One region of the Bradyrhizobium sp. 1200_D9_N1_1 genome, then DNA from elsewhere that is predicted to be linked to it. Evidence: predicted binding sites of a transcription regulator. Region 1 holds the regulator's gene; the other holds the start of a gene.
What was found. Region 1 encodes LexA, which represses DNA repair genes until DNA is damaged. Its sites were predicted from a motif close to TGTTCNNNNTGTGTTCNG; they were not measured.
Positions count from the first base shown of each region.

Region 1 (5,528 bases):
CGTCCGGGCAGACCGAAGCCGCGGGGAAACCTGGTGTGGCGGGAGTTGAATTCGAACATGTCGGCGGTGCCATAGTAGCCGTCGACGAGCCCCATCTCGTGGGAGCTATCGGGATCATTGTGCCAGAGCTCGATCGCGCCGACATGCGCCTCGTCGTCGCCGCAGAACAGCACCATGACGGCCTGCAAAAACTCGCCTGAAAACACCGGGACCGCCACGCCGCAGGTGAGGCCGGCCGCGAGCGCCTGGTCGGTCCGCTTGAAATAGGAGTTGGCGAATTTAGTGAGGATCACGGGATGGCCGCTGGCCCAGGCCTTGCCGGGAAGGCCCTCGTCGTATCCGAAGCGCAAGTCCTCGCTCACGGCCTTGAACGCAGACAGCCCTTCGCCGTAGAGGCCGCCGCCGAATTCCAGCCGCATACGCGTCCGGTCCGGCACCCAGAGTTCAACGACGCGAATGAAGGTTTTCATCGAACGTGTCCGCCGCCTCAAGCCTTTGACAGCATCGGCGATCTGGCCGCGGAACGGACGTTCAAAATTCAGGCAGGGCCGCGCAAACTTCGTGCGATGGGCAGGTGCGAGCCTGATCTCGGCGGAAGATTCCGGAAGACGCAAATCATACCATCTCGCCGGCCACGGCCGGCGATGGCAATTTCAATCCCGGCCCCGACCTCTGCGCCGGGGGGAGGTACATCAGCCGATCGGCAGGCGTGTGATCGTCGGCCTGTCAGCGATGATCTCCGGCTTGTGTTCACGCTCGCCGGCCGGCTGGGTCACCGGCAATTGCAGCACGGTCGCGCGCTGGCCTTCGACGAGTTGCGTCACGAGTACGTATTTGCCGTCGGGGAATTCGATCGCGTCATGATGGCGATCGGGAATGTGCGGATCGATCTTGCCGAACTTGCCGACGCGGGAGTTGATGGTGCGCGTCCAGATCCAGCGATTGTCGTAGCGGACGTTGTCGGCGAAGGCGAGCTCCGTTCCCGGCAGCAGGCAGACCGCGACGGACATGTCGGCCTCGGAGGCGAAGCCGCGCGTCGAGGTGCCGCGGAAGGTGGTCGTGACGATCGTCTCGCCGACTTGTGCGGGACGCGTCGCGACGGCATGCAGGCTGTAGTCACACATCGGGTGCTCCTCATTCAGGGATAGCGACCCGCGCCTCCTTCGGAGGCACTGGCCTCTATCAGAGTGGAAGCATGTTAGCGTCTTCTTGGTTGTAGGCAAATCTGCGGCTTGGGTCCGCAGGCTGCCATCACAATATCTTTTTCAAATGCCTCAGGAACAAAAACCGCTTCCGTGCATTTGGCGTGCGTCTCCGTCAGCGACCAGCAGGTGCCGACCAGCCCGAATATTGCCAGGCGGGTTGCGACGGCTGCGCGACGGCGTTGCGGGCATTGCGCAATTGCTCGCTCGTCGTCTGCGTTGCCTTGCGGACATGGTGCGACTGTGCGGCGAAGGCTTGCGACGCGGATGCTACGAACAGCGCCACCGTGACGGTGCTCAAAACGATCTTGCGCATTGATTGTCTCCTCGCTCTCCAGGGCCACGAAGCGATGAGGGCTTCGTGCGGCGTGGCGAGGATGTAGCGCTAGCGGGGGGCCGGATAATCTGAGCAAAACCAGAAAGACTATCCAGCCGGAGCGGACAATCGTCCGCTCCAATCGTCAACGCGCGGGTCGCCAACCGGCGGGGCGCGCTTTAGGTGATTGCTTGAGCATGATCTCCGCGCAAGCGCGTCCTGCGCTTGTCGCGAGGGAAAACCGCTGCGCACTTTGCGCTAACGCGGCCCTCCAGTCCGGATCACACTCAGTACTTCCGGTACAGGCCGATCAGCTTGCCCTGAATCTTCACCCGGTTGGGCGGCAGGATGCGGACCTCATAGGCCGCATTGGCGGGCTCGAGCGCGATCGAGGCGCCGCGGCGGCGGAAGCGCTTCAGCGTCGCTTCCTCGTCGTCGATCAGCGCCACCACGATGTCGCCGGTGTCGGCGCTCTCATTGCGCTGGATCAGCGCCATGTCGCCGTCGAGGATGCCGGCTTCGACCATCGAGTCGCCGCGCACTTCGAGCGCGTAGTGCTCGCCCGAGCCGAGCATGTCGGGCGGTACGCTGATGGTGTGGCTGCGGGTCTGCAACGCTTCGATCGGCGTGCCGGCCGCGATGCGGCCCATCACCGGCACCGCAACGGGGCGTTCGCCCTCGTCCGCGCTGGAGCTCGCTCGCACCTTGCCGAGATTGCCCTCGATGACGCTCGGCGTGAAGCCACGGCGGTTGCCAGCGGCGGCCTGCAGCTCGGGCAGCTTGATCACCTCGATCGCGCGGGCCCGGTTGGGCAGGCGCCGGATGAAGCCGCGCTCCTCCAGTGCGGTGATCAGGCGATGGATGCCCGACTTCGAGCGCAGGTCGAGCGCGTCCTTCATCTCGTCGAAGGAGGGCGGCACACCGCTTTCCTTCAAACGCTCGCTGATGAATCGCAGAAGCTCGTATTGTTTGCGCGTTAACATCTCGACCAAATCCCCCGGTTGATGTCGTTCGATTCCGAGACGGTGAATTCAGCGGCGAGCCGCCAGATGCTCGAAACAAATCATGAACGGACACTATATGTTCGATATGTGTTCCGCAACTGCTTAATTTACCGTGAACGCGACAAAGTTCGCGGAACGCGCAGGACCAGTGCGTTCAGGCGGGCAGTCGCAGCACCTCGCAAGGCGCGCCTGCCTCGGCCTTCGGCGCGAACGGCGCGCGCACGAGAAGTGCCTGCGCCGCAGCGAGATTCGCAAGCAGCGAGGAATCCTGATGATTGACGGGAAGGGCGACAAGCATGCCGTCGTCGCGCCGCTCCAGGCGCGCACGAAGATAGTCCTCGCGCTGGTCATTGGCGCCAACATCGCGGCCGAGCACGGCGCGCTCGCGACGATGGTGAATCACGGCGCGGCCCGACAGGGCGCGAATCAACGGCACCATGAACAGGAAGCCGCACACATAGGACGACACGGGATTGCCGGGCAGGCCGATCACCCCCATCGCCCCTAGCCGGCCGTGCATCATCGGCTTGCCCGGCCGCATCGCGATCTTCCAGAACGCCATCGCAATGCCTTCGGCCTTCAGCGCCTGCTGGACCAGATCGTGGTCGCCGACCGAGGCGCCGCCGATCGTGATCAGGATGTCGGCGCCGCTCTCTCGGGCACGGCGGATGCCGGCTGTGGTGGCCTCCAGCGTATCGGCGGCAACGCCGAGGTCGATGGTATCTGCGCCCTCCTGGCGGGCGAGGGCGTGCAGGGCATAGCCGTTGGAATAGACGATCTGGCCGGGGCCCGGCGTGGTGCCCGGCATCACCAGCTCGTCGCCGGTGGCGAGGATCGCGACCTTCGGACGGCGGCGGATGGGCAGGTCTGGATGGTTCATCCCGGCGGCGAGCGCGAGGTCGCGCTCGGTGAGCCGGGTTCCCTTGCGCAGGAGCACGTCGCCCTCGCGGAAGTCGACGCCGGCGGGCCGGATGTGCCGACCGGCGATAGCGGCTTCCTTGATTGTGATGCGCTTGCCCTCGGCGACCGTATCCTCCTGGATCACGACCGCGTCCGCTCCGGCGGGAACGACGCCGCCGGTGAAGATTCGCACCGCTTCGCCGGCGCTGACCGCTCCCGCGAACGGCCGGCCCGCCGCGACCTCGCCGATCATGGTGAGCTGCGCGTCGACCCTGGCCGCATCGGCTGCGCGCACGGCGTAGCCGTCCATGGCCGACATCGCCTCGGGCGGCTGGGTACGCCGCGCCGCGACGTCGCGCGCGAGCACGCGGTGGTAGGCCTCGTCGAGGGGAATCATCTCTTCAGGCAGCGGCTCCGCGCCGGCCAGCACCGCGGCGAGCGCGTCAGAAACCGGCATCAAGGCCACGGCGAAACTCCTGCTCGGAAAGTCTGGACGAATGGGCGGCAAGAGTTCTAGCCGAGCGCGGGCGATGAAGCAAAATGGGACCGGATCAGGATTTATCCTGCTTGATCCGTCCAGTCATGAGGGACCGTCAGCTCTGCCGCGGCATGATCTGACGGACGAGAAAGACGGGAACGAGCGTGGCCATGGCAAGGACGACAATGACGGGAGCCACGGCCAGCATCGGTCAACGACCGGTCTGGCGGTCCGGACGGAGGTCCGGCGCCACGTCGGGAGCCACGTCAGGGGGCTTGGGGCCTTGATCCTTGTCGGGCAGCGGATCGGCCTGGGATTTCAGGTCGGCGGCCTTGCTGATCAGCTTGGCGGAGAGGTCAGAATCCGAAGTCGTTCTGGCGAATTCGAGCAGAAGAGAGGCTTGTTTGGTGAGGTAGGTCTTGCCCAACACGATGATACGTCCGTCTGTAGAAGTCCCAACGGACTCAAGAGTCCGGAAGCGGGCATTCCGTTCCCGGAACTCTGTATAAAAATGTACAAAGCGATTTGGTTCCTCATCTCGGCCAGATCGGTTCCGGGAGCTCCCCGGTTTCACCCGCCGGCCGATGCGTCTCGATCAGATTCCCAGCGCCTCGAGCGCGTCGCCGACATCGCGGGGCGAGGTCACATGCACCGCGGTCAATCCGCGCGCCCGCGCTCCCTCGACGTTTTCGGCGAGGTCGTCGAAGAACACGATGCGCCTGGCGGGCACACCGATGGCCGCCACGACATGGTCGAACGCCGCCGCGTCCGGCTTGCGCAGGCCGATGCTGGACGACAGGTACAGCTCGCGGAAATGGCCGAGCAGGTCGGCGTATTCCTTCGAGAAATGGTCGACATGCGGCCGGTTGGTGTTGGAGAAGGCGTAGAGCGGCATCTGCTTCGCCGCACGCGGCAACAGCTCCGCGACATCGGGCATCTCACCCGCGAAGATCGCGTTCCAGCCCTCGAGGAATTGCGCATCCGAGATGCCGATCCCGAGCGAGGCGCGTAGCGAGGCGAAATACTCCTCGTCGCTGATCTTGCCGACCTCGTGCAGCCGATACGCCTCGCTGTCGCGCACATAGCGGGCAATGATCGCCTCCGGCTTGCAGCCGGCGTGTCCCGCCCAGCAGGCGATCGCCTTGGAGAAATCGATGTCGAGCACGACGCGCCCGAGGTCGAACAGAAGCGCATCCGCGCTGCCGGGAGAGAGCGAGGTCATTGCGTCCTTTCGGATCAGTACCGGTAAGGTTCGTGGTCGAACAGCGGGAACGCGCTGAACACGCTCGGCGTGTTCGTCGCGGTGGCCGGATGCAGGCAGGACTTGTTGACCTCGGCGAACGAGGTGGCGCCCAACAGGCCGAGGCAGCGCAGCACCTCGTCCTCCAGAAGCTCCAGCATCCGCGTCACGCCGGCTTCGCCGGCCGCCGCCAGCGCCCAGCATTGCAACCGGCCGATGCCGACGAGGTCGGCGCCCGCCGCGATCGCCTTGACGATGTCGGTGCCGCGGCCGAAGCCGCCATCGACCATGATCTTGGCGCGGCCCTTCACGGCCTCGACGATCTCAGGCAGCACATGCATGGCGCCGCGGCCGTGATCGAGCTGGCGGCCGCCATGGTTGGAGACGT
Region 1 covers NZ_CP197226.1:4,625,430-4,630,957, forward strand. Annotated here, with positions in the region: gene AB5K84_RS22265 (GAF domain-containing protein) at 1-470, opposite strand, end outside; gene AB5K84_RS22270 (hypothetical protein) at 693-1,124, opposite strand; gene AB5K84_RS22275 (hypothetical protein) at 1,318-1,518, opposite strand; gene lexA (transcriptional repressor LexA) at 1,806-2,501, opposite strand; gene AB5K84_RS22285 (molybdopterin molybdotransferase MoeA) at 2,677-3,888, opposite strand; gene AB5K84_RS22290 (hypothetical protein) at 4,112-4,330, opposite strand; gene AB5K84_RS22295 (HAD family hydrolase) at 4,496-5,122, opposite strand; gene AB5K84_RS22300 (alpha-hydroxy acid oxidase) at 5,137-5,528, opposite strand, start outside.

Region 2 (5,528 bases), 2.9 Mb from region 1:
GCCGGCATCGCACCGGTTGCGGCAGTTGCGTTGGAGTGTGTGATGAAGAGGCTCGTTGTGGGCGCAGCCGCGTTGGTTGCCGCCGGCTGGACAGCTTCGGCAGAGGCCGCCGATCTCAGTTACGGGCAGCGTGCCCCCTATACCGTCAACCAGCCGCTGAACGCCTATAGCTGGGCCGGTCCGTATCTCGGCGGCAACATCGGCTATGAGTGGGGCTCGGTCGACAACAATCCCTCAAAGCCGTCCGGCTTCGTCGGCGGCATTCAGGCCGGCTACAATTTCCAGAACGGCCCGTGGGTGTTCGGCGTCGAGGGCGACATCCAGGCCGCTGGCGCCGACGACACCTTCGCGCCCTGGAAGTTCTCCAATCCGTGGTTCGGCACCCTGCGCGGCCGCGTCGGCTATGCCTTCAGCAACGTGCTGTTCTACGGCACCGCCGGCCTCGCCTTCGGCGAACTGCGCGCGCAGACCTTCGGCTGGACGGAGTCGCACACCAGCGCCGGCTGGACCATCGGTGCCGGTGCGGAAGTCGGCCTCGCGCCGAACTGGAGCGCCAAGCTCGAATATCTCTACATCGATCTGTCGACGAGTCAGTTCGCAATTACAGGCGTGTCAAACGGCTATACCGCCAGCGTTGTGCGCGCAGGCGTCAACTATCACTTCTGATAGCCAAATAAGAAAATACCGGACAATAACCTCCCGGCCGCTCGCGGCCGGGACTTTTTTTGCGCCAGGTTTTTTTGCGTCAGGCCCGCTAGGAGAGGATGACCAAATTGACCGCCTTCGGTCCCTTCCCCTTCTTGTCCGGTTCGACTTCGAAAGTAATACGCTGTCCTTCGGCAAGGTCCTTCAGTCCCGCTCGCTCCACAGCAGTGATGTGAACGAAGACATCGCGACCGCCGTCATCCGGCTTGATGAAGCCGTAGCCGCGCTCGCCGTTGAAGAACTTGACCGTTCCCGTCATGGCCATCGGGAAACTCCCCCTCATTGCTCCTCCGTCGTGACGCAGACTCACGTCACGACATGACCGGGCCGTACGGAGCCCGGGAGCTGGCCATCCTTGGGCGGACCTTTCGGTCCGGCCGGATCTTTCTTAGGCCTTCACTCCGCCGCAACCATTCGCGGAAGCGGAACGTAAAGCCAGTCACGGAAATAGCATAATACGGTTCTTTGCAGATTGACTACGGCTCCTGCATATTTTTCCCAAGAATGCCGGAGTGTTACGGCCTCGGCACCTCTAATCGGAATCTGGCAGCGCCGCCCTGGCCGAGCGGCATTTCGAGCTCGGGCAGGATCGTCTTGAGCTCGCCATGCAGCGTGTAAGGGGGATTGACGATCAGCAGTCCGGTGGAGGTGAGGGCTGCGCCGTCAAGCTGCGGCGCGGCACTGAACTCGAGGCGCAGGCATTTGCCCGGTGGCTTTGCTGCGGCTGCGAGCCGCGCCACGAGCTGTGCCAGCGCATCGGTGGCGCGCCGGCTCTTGGCCGGATACCAGATTACATAGATACCGGTCGGCCATTTTGCGAAAGCCTCCGAGAAGGCTTCGCCCAGCCGTTCGAACTCGTTCTTTGCCTCGAACGGCGGGTCGATCAGCACGAGCCCGCGCCGCTCCTTCGGCGGCACGAAGGCCGGCAGTGCCACCCAGCCGTCGAGATCGACCACGCGTGCCTGCTCGTCGCGGCGCAGCACGTCGATCAGCGCCTTGCGTGCCTTCGGCTCGAGTTCGCAGGCGACGAGGCGGTCCTGCGGCCTGAGCAGGCCGCGCGCGATCAGCGGCGAACCCGGATAGGCCTTGAGCTCGCCCTTCGGATTGAAGGCGCGGACGATGTCGAGATAGGGCTTTGTCAGCGCCGCGGTCTCGTTCGACAGGCGCGCCTGCATCAGTCGCGCGATGCCGGTCAGCCATTCGCCACCGCGCCGCGCCTCGTCGCTTTCGAGATCGTAGAGGCCGGCGCCGGCATGGGTGTCGATGACGCGGAACGCCCCCGGCTTGTCCTGCAAATAAGTGAGGATGCGCGCCAGCACGATGTGCTTGATGACATCGGCAAAGTTGCCGGCATGAAAGGCGTGACGGTAGTTCATGGCGGAGAGTTACGACATCGCGCGATGAAAGTAACTCCCGTCATTCCGGGGCGGTACGTAGCACCGAACTGCGCACCATAGTTCACGCTTCGCGTGCCCCGGAATGACGGAGCTGATTTAGCAGCTACCCACCCCTGATCGGCGGCATCGTCACCTGGTCGCGGCGGCAGGCGCGGCGGTCCATCTCCTCGCAGGCGCGGAATTGCAGGTCCTTGCTGAGGCAGATGCGGACCTCGGACAGCCGCGTCCGGTTGCAGGTGACCGAGACGGCGGCGCTGCCGAGGCCCGGATTGGCCTTGATGAAGGCCTCCTCGACGTCGGCAGGCGCCACGGTCTTGGCCTGCGACAATTCGAGATATTCGGCCGGAATCTTGATGGCGGCGCGCGCTTTCCTGATCGTCTCGAAATAGCTGCGGTCGGCGAGCCCCGAGCAGGTGCCGTGCTTGTCCCACTCGTTGAAGATCAGGCCCGGCGCCGGCATCAGGTCGAGCATCGAGGAGACGATGCTGCGGTTCAGCCGCGGCGCCGGCCGCTGGCAATATTCCGGGAAGCCGTTCTCATATTGCGGCCACAGCCCGTGCACCACGAAGGAATAGGGCCGGCCGCTGCACTGGATCTGGGAGCGGCCGCCGCGCTCCGCCGCCTCCTCGCAGAAGGAGGGCGACCACGAGAGCGACAGCACATAGAAATCGAATTCGCCGGGCGCGTTCTGCCGCCTGTCCTGAGCTTTCGCGACGCCCGCCGGCAAGACCAGCCCGGCGGCAAGGGGCAGGGCAAAGGTCAAGGTCAGCGAGATCATCAGGCGGGAGAACGAATGCAATCTGGAATGAAACATGGCGACGCCCCTCAACTAGACTGTGCAATCGAGCCTAGCAGGCGATGAGAACATTTCAAGAACAAAATTCGGGCGGCCCTCGTCAGGCCGCTGGCCCGGTCCGAATCAGGGCTGTCGAATTACTGCTTGGCGGCGCGACAGGCCGGATTGTAGGCCCAGTTGCGGTCGAGTCCGACCACGCACCATTCGACACCATTGCCGTAACCAGCGAAGCCGCCATCCTCGATGATCGAGAAATGCACCTTGCGCACCTTGCCGTCGTTCAGCATGGCCTCGCCGGTGCAATAGCGGCGCGGAATATTGTCGGACTGCCAGGGTCGGAACGCGGTCTCGTGCACGGCGGAGAAGCCGGTGATCTTCAACGAGGAATTCCAGAAGGCGCTTTCCTTCTCCCAGAACTGGGTGGCGATCGTCGGCAGCGCCTTGTCGCAATCTGCCACATTGCCGTCATAGCGCGGTCCGCTCAGCCAGAAATTCAGCTCCAGCGGATTGGCGGCCCTGGCCTCACCGAGCGACAGCGCCCCGAACATGAGGCCGAGCACGGCGGCAAAGCGGAGCGATTTCAGGGAGGTCGAGGCGCGCATGGGCAATCCAGACAGATGATCTGCGGAGGTCGGACGGTGCCGCGAAGGGCGGGTGAGGTCAAGTGCAGCGCGGCAACACTTGGCCAGGAGTTGACCAGAACGTCGCATCCGACAGGGCTTCAGTTCTTTTCACTTCCGTCCCGGCACCGTAAACTGGCGCCAACCAATTGGAGTAACGGGAATGCGAATCATTGCGGCCGCGGGCCTTCTTGCCCTGGGTATGATGGCGGGCCAGTCGGCGCGCGCCGATATCCTTCCTGTGCCCCCGTTCAAGGGCAACGACACCGGCGGCATCATCGCCTATTCGATGGCCAATCAGGTCGATGCGCGGCAGGTCGCGGTCGATCATTGCGCGCGGTACGGCAAGGTCGTCAAATTCCTCGGCGTGCAGGCCTATGAGGGCGGCTACATCTCGTTCTCCTGCCGCTGGGTGCCCTATGGCGCCGCCAACCAGCCGATCCGCACGCTGTACTGAGGCGTTTTCGTAACGCAGCGATCTCTCAGCCGGGAGCTTCCCACATGACGCGCAAACTTGCTTTGCTCGGCTCGGCCCTTTGCCTTGTGGTGTCGGCAGGCGGCGCCAGTGCCGACGATCTGCCGGTGCGCAAGGCCGGCCTGTGGGAATTGAAAATGGTCAGGACCGGCTCGCAGATGCCGGAAATGACCATGCAGCACTGCACCGACGAGACCGTCGACAAGGAGATGAACAACAACGTCTCCCCGATGGCCAAGCAGATCTGCGCCAAGCAGGACATCAAGAAGACCGCGACCGGTTATGTCAGCGATTCCGAGTGCAGCGTCGCCGGCATCAGCACCACCTCGCACGCCGAGATCACGGGCGATTTCAACTCGGCCTATACGGTGAAGACCACCTCGCACGCGCAAGGCGGCGCCGCCGGCGCGGCGGGGCGCGACACCACCATGACGCTCGAAGCGAAATGGCTGGGCGCCTGCAAGCCGGACCAGAAGCCCGGCGACATCGTGATGCCCGGCGGCTTCAAGATGAACGTGCGCGACGTCGACAAGCTGAAGGCCCTGCTGCCGAAGTAGGCGAGATTGTAGCCCGGATGGAGCGTAGCGAAATCCGGGCTACGGCAGTTACACCGGTATCCGCACGCTCGCCCTTAATCCGCCCATCGGGCTGTCGCCCAGCGTGATGTCGCCGCCATGCGAGCGGGCGATGTCGCGGGCGATGGCGAGGCCAAGGCCCGTGCCGCCTTCGTCCTGGTTGCGGGCGTTGTCCAGCCGCAGGAACGGCTTGAACACCTCTTCGCGCAGATGCGCGGGGATGCCCGGGCCGTCGTCGTCGACCGTGACGGTCAGATAACGGTGATCGCGCTGGCCGGTGATGGCGATGCTCTTGCCGTAGCGCGCCGCATTGGTGACGAGGTTGGCGAGGCAGCGCTTGAACGAGGCCGGCTTCACCGTCACCACCGGCAGTCCGTTGAATGCGACGGTTGCAGCGTGGCCGTGGCGTTCGGCATCGCTGCGCAGCTCCTCGAGCGCCTGCGCCATGTCGGTCGGCTGCGACTGCTCGCCGGAATCGCCGCGGGCAAACGCAAGGTAGTCCTCCAGCATCATCGACATCTCGTCGACGTCCTTGCGCATGCCTTCGAGCTCCGGGCTGTCGCCGATCAGCGCCAGCTCGAGCTTGAAGCGGGTCAGGATGGTGCGCAGGTCGTGGCTGACGCCGGCCAGCATCGCGGTGCGCTGCTCCATCGTGCGCTCGATGCGCGATTTCATCTCGAGGAAGGCGACCGCCGCGCGTCGCACTTCGCGCGCGCCGCGCGGCCTGAAGTTCGGCGCCTCGCGGCCCTTGCCGAAGCTTTCGGCGGCATCGGCAAGGCGCAGGATCGGCTTGATCTGGTTGCGCAGGAACAGCACTGCGACGATCAAGAGGATCGAGGACGTGCCGACCATCCAGAACAGGAAGATCTCCGAGTTCGAAGCGTAAGCGGCGCTGCGCTGCGCGAACACGCGCATCACGGCGTCGTCGAGCTGGATGCGGATCTCGACGAGGTTGGAGCG
Region 2 covers NZ_CP197226.1:1,734,266-1,739,793, forward strand. Annotated here, with positions in the region: gene AB5K84_RS08350 (outer membrane protein) at 43-666, shown strand; gene AB5K84_RS08355 (cold-shock protein) at 755-970, opposite strand; gene AB5K84_RS08360 (23S rRNA (adenine(2030)-N(6))-methyltransferase RlmJ) at 1,221-2,081, opposite strand; gene AB5K84_RS08365 (ribonuclease T2 family protein) at 2,206-2,916, opposite strand; gene AB5K84_RS08370 (hypothetical protein) at 3,036-3,500, opposite strand; gene AB5K84_RS08375 (hypothetical protein) at 3,682-3,975, shown strand; gene AB5K84_RS08380 (DUF3617 domain-containing protein) at 4,020-4,550, shown strand; gene AB5K84_RS08385 (ATP-binding protein) at 4,599-5,528, opposite strand, start outside.
Region 2: AB5K84_RS08365 (ribonuclease T2 family protein) is a predicted target of LexA. The motif match lies at 2,963-2,980, and genes of this name have one in related genera.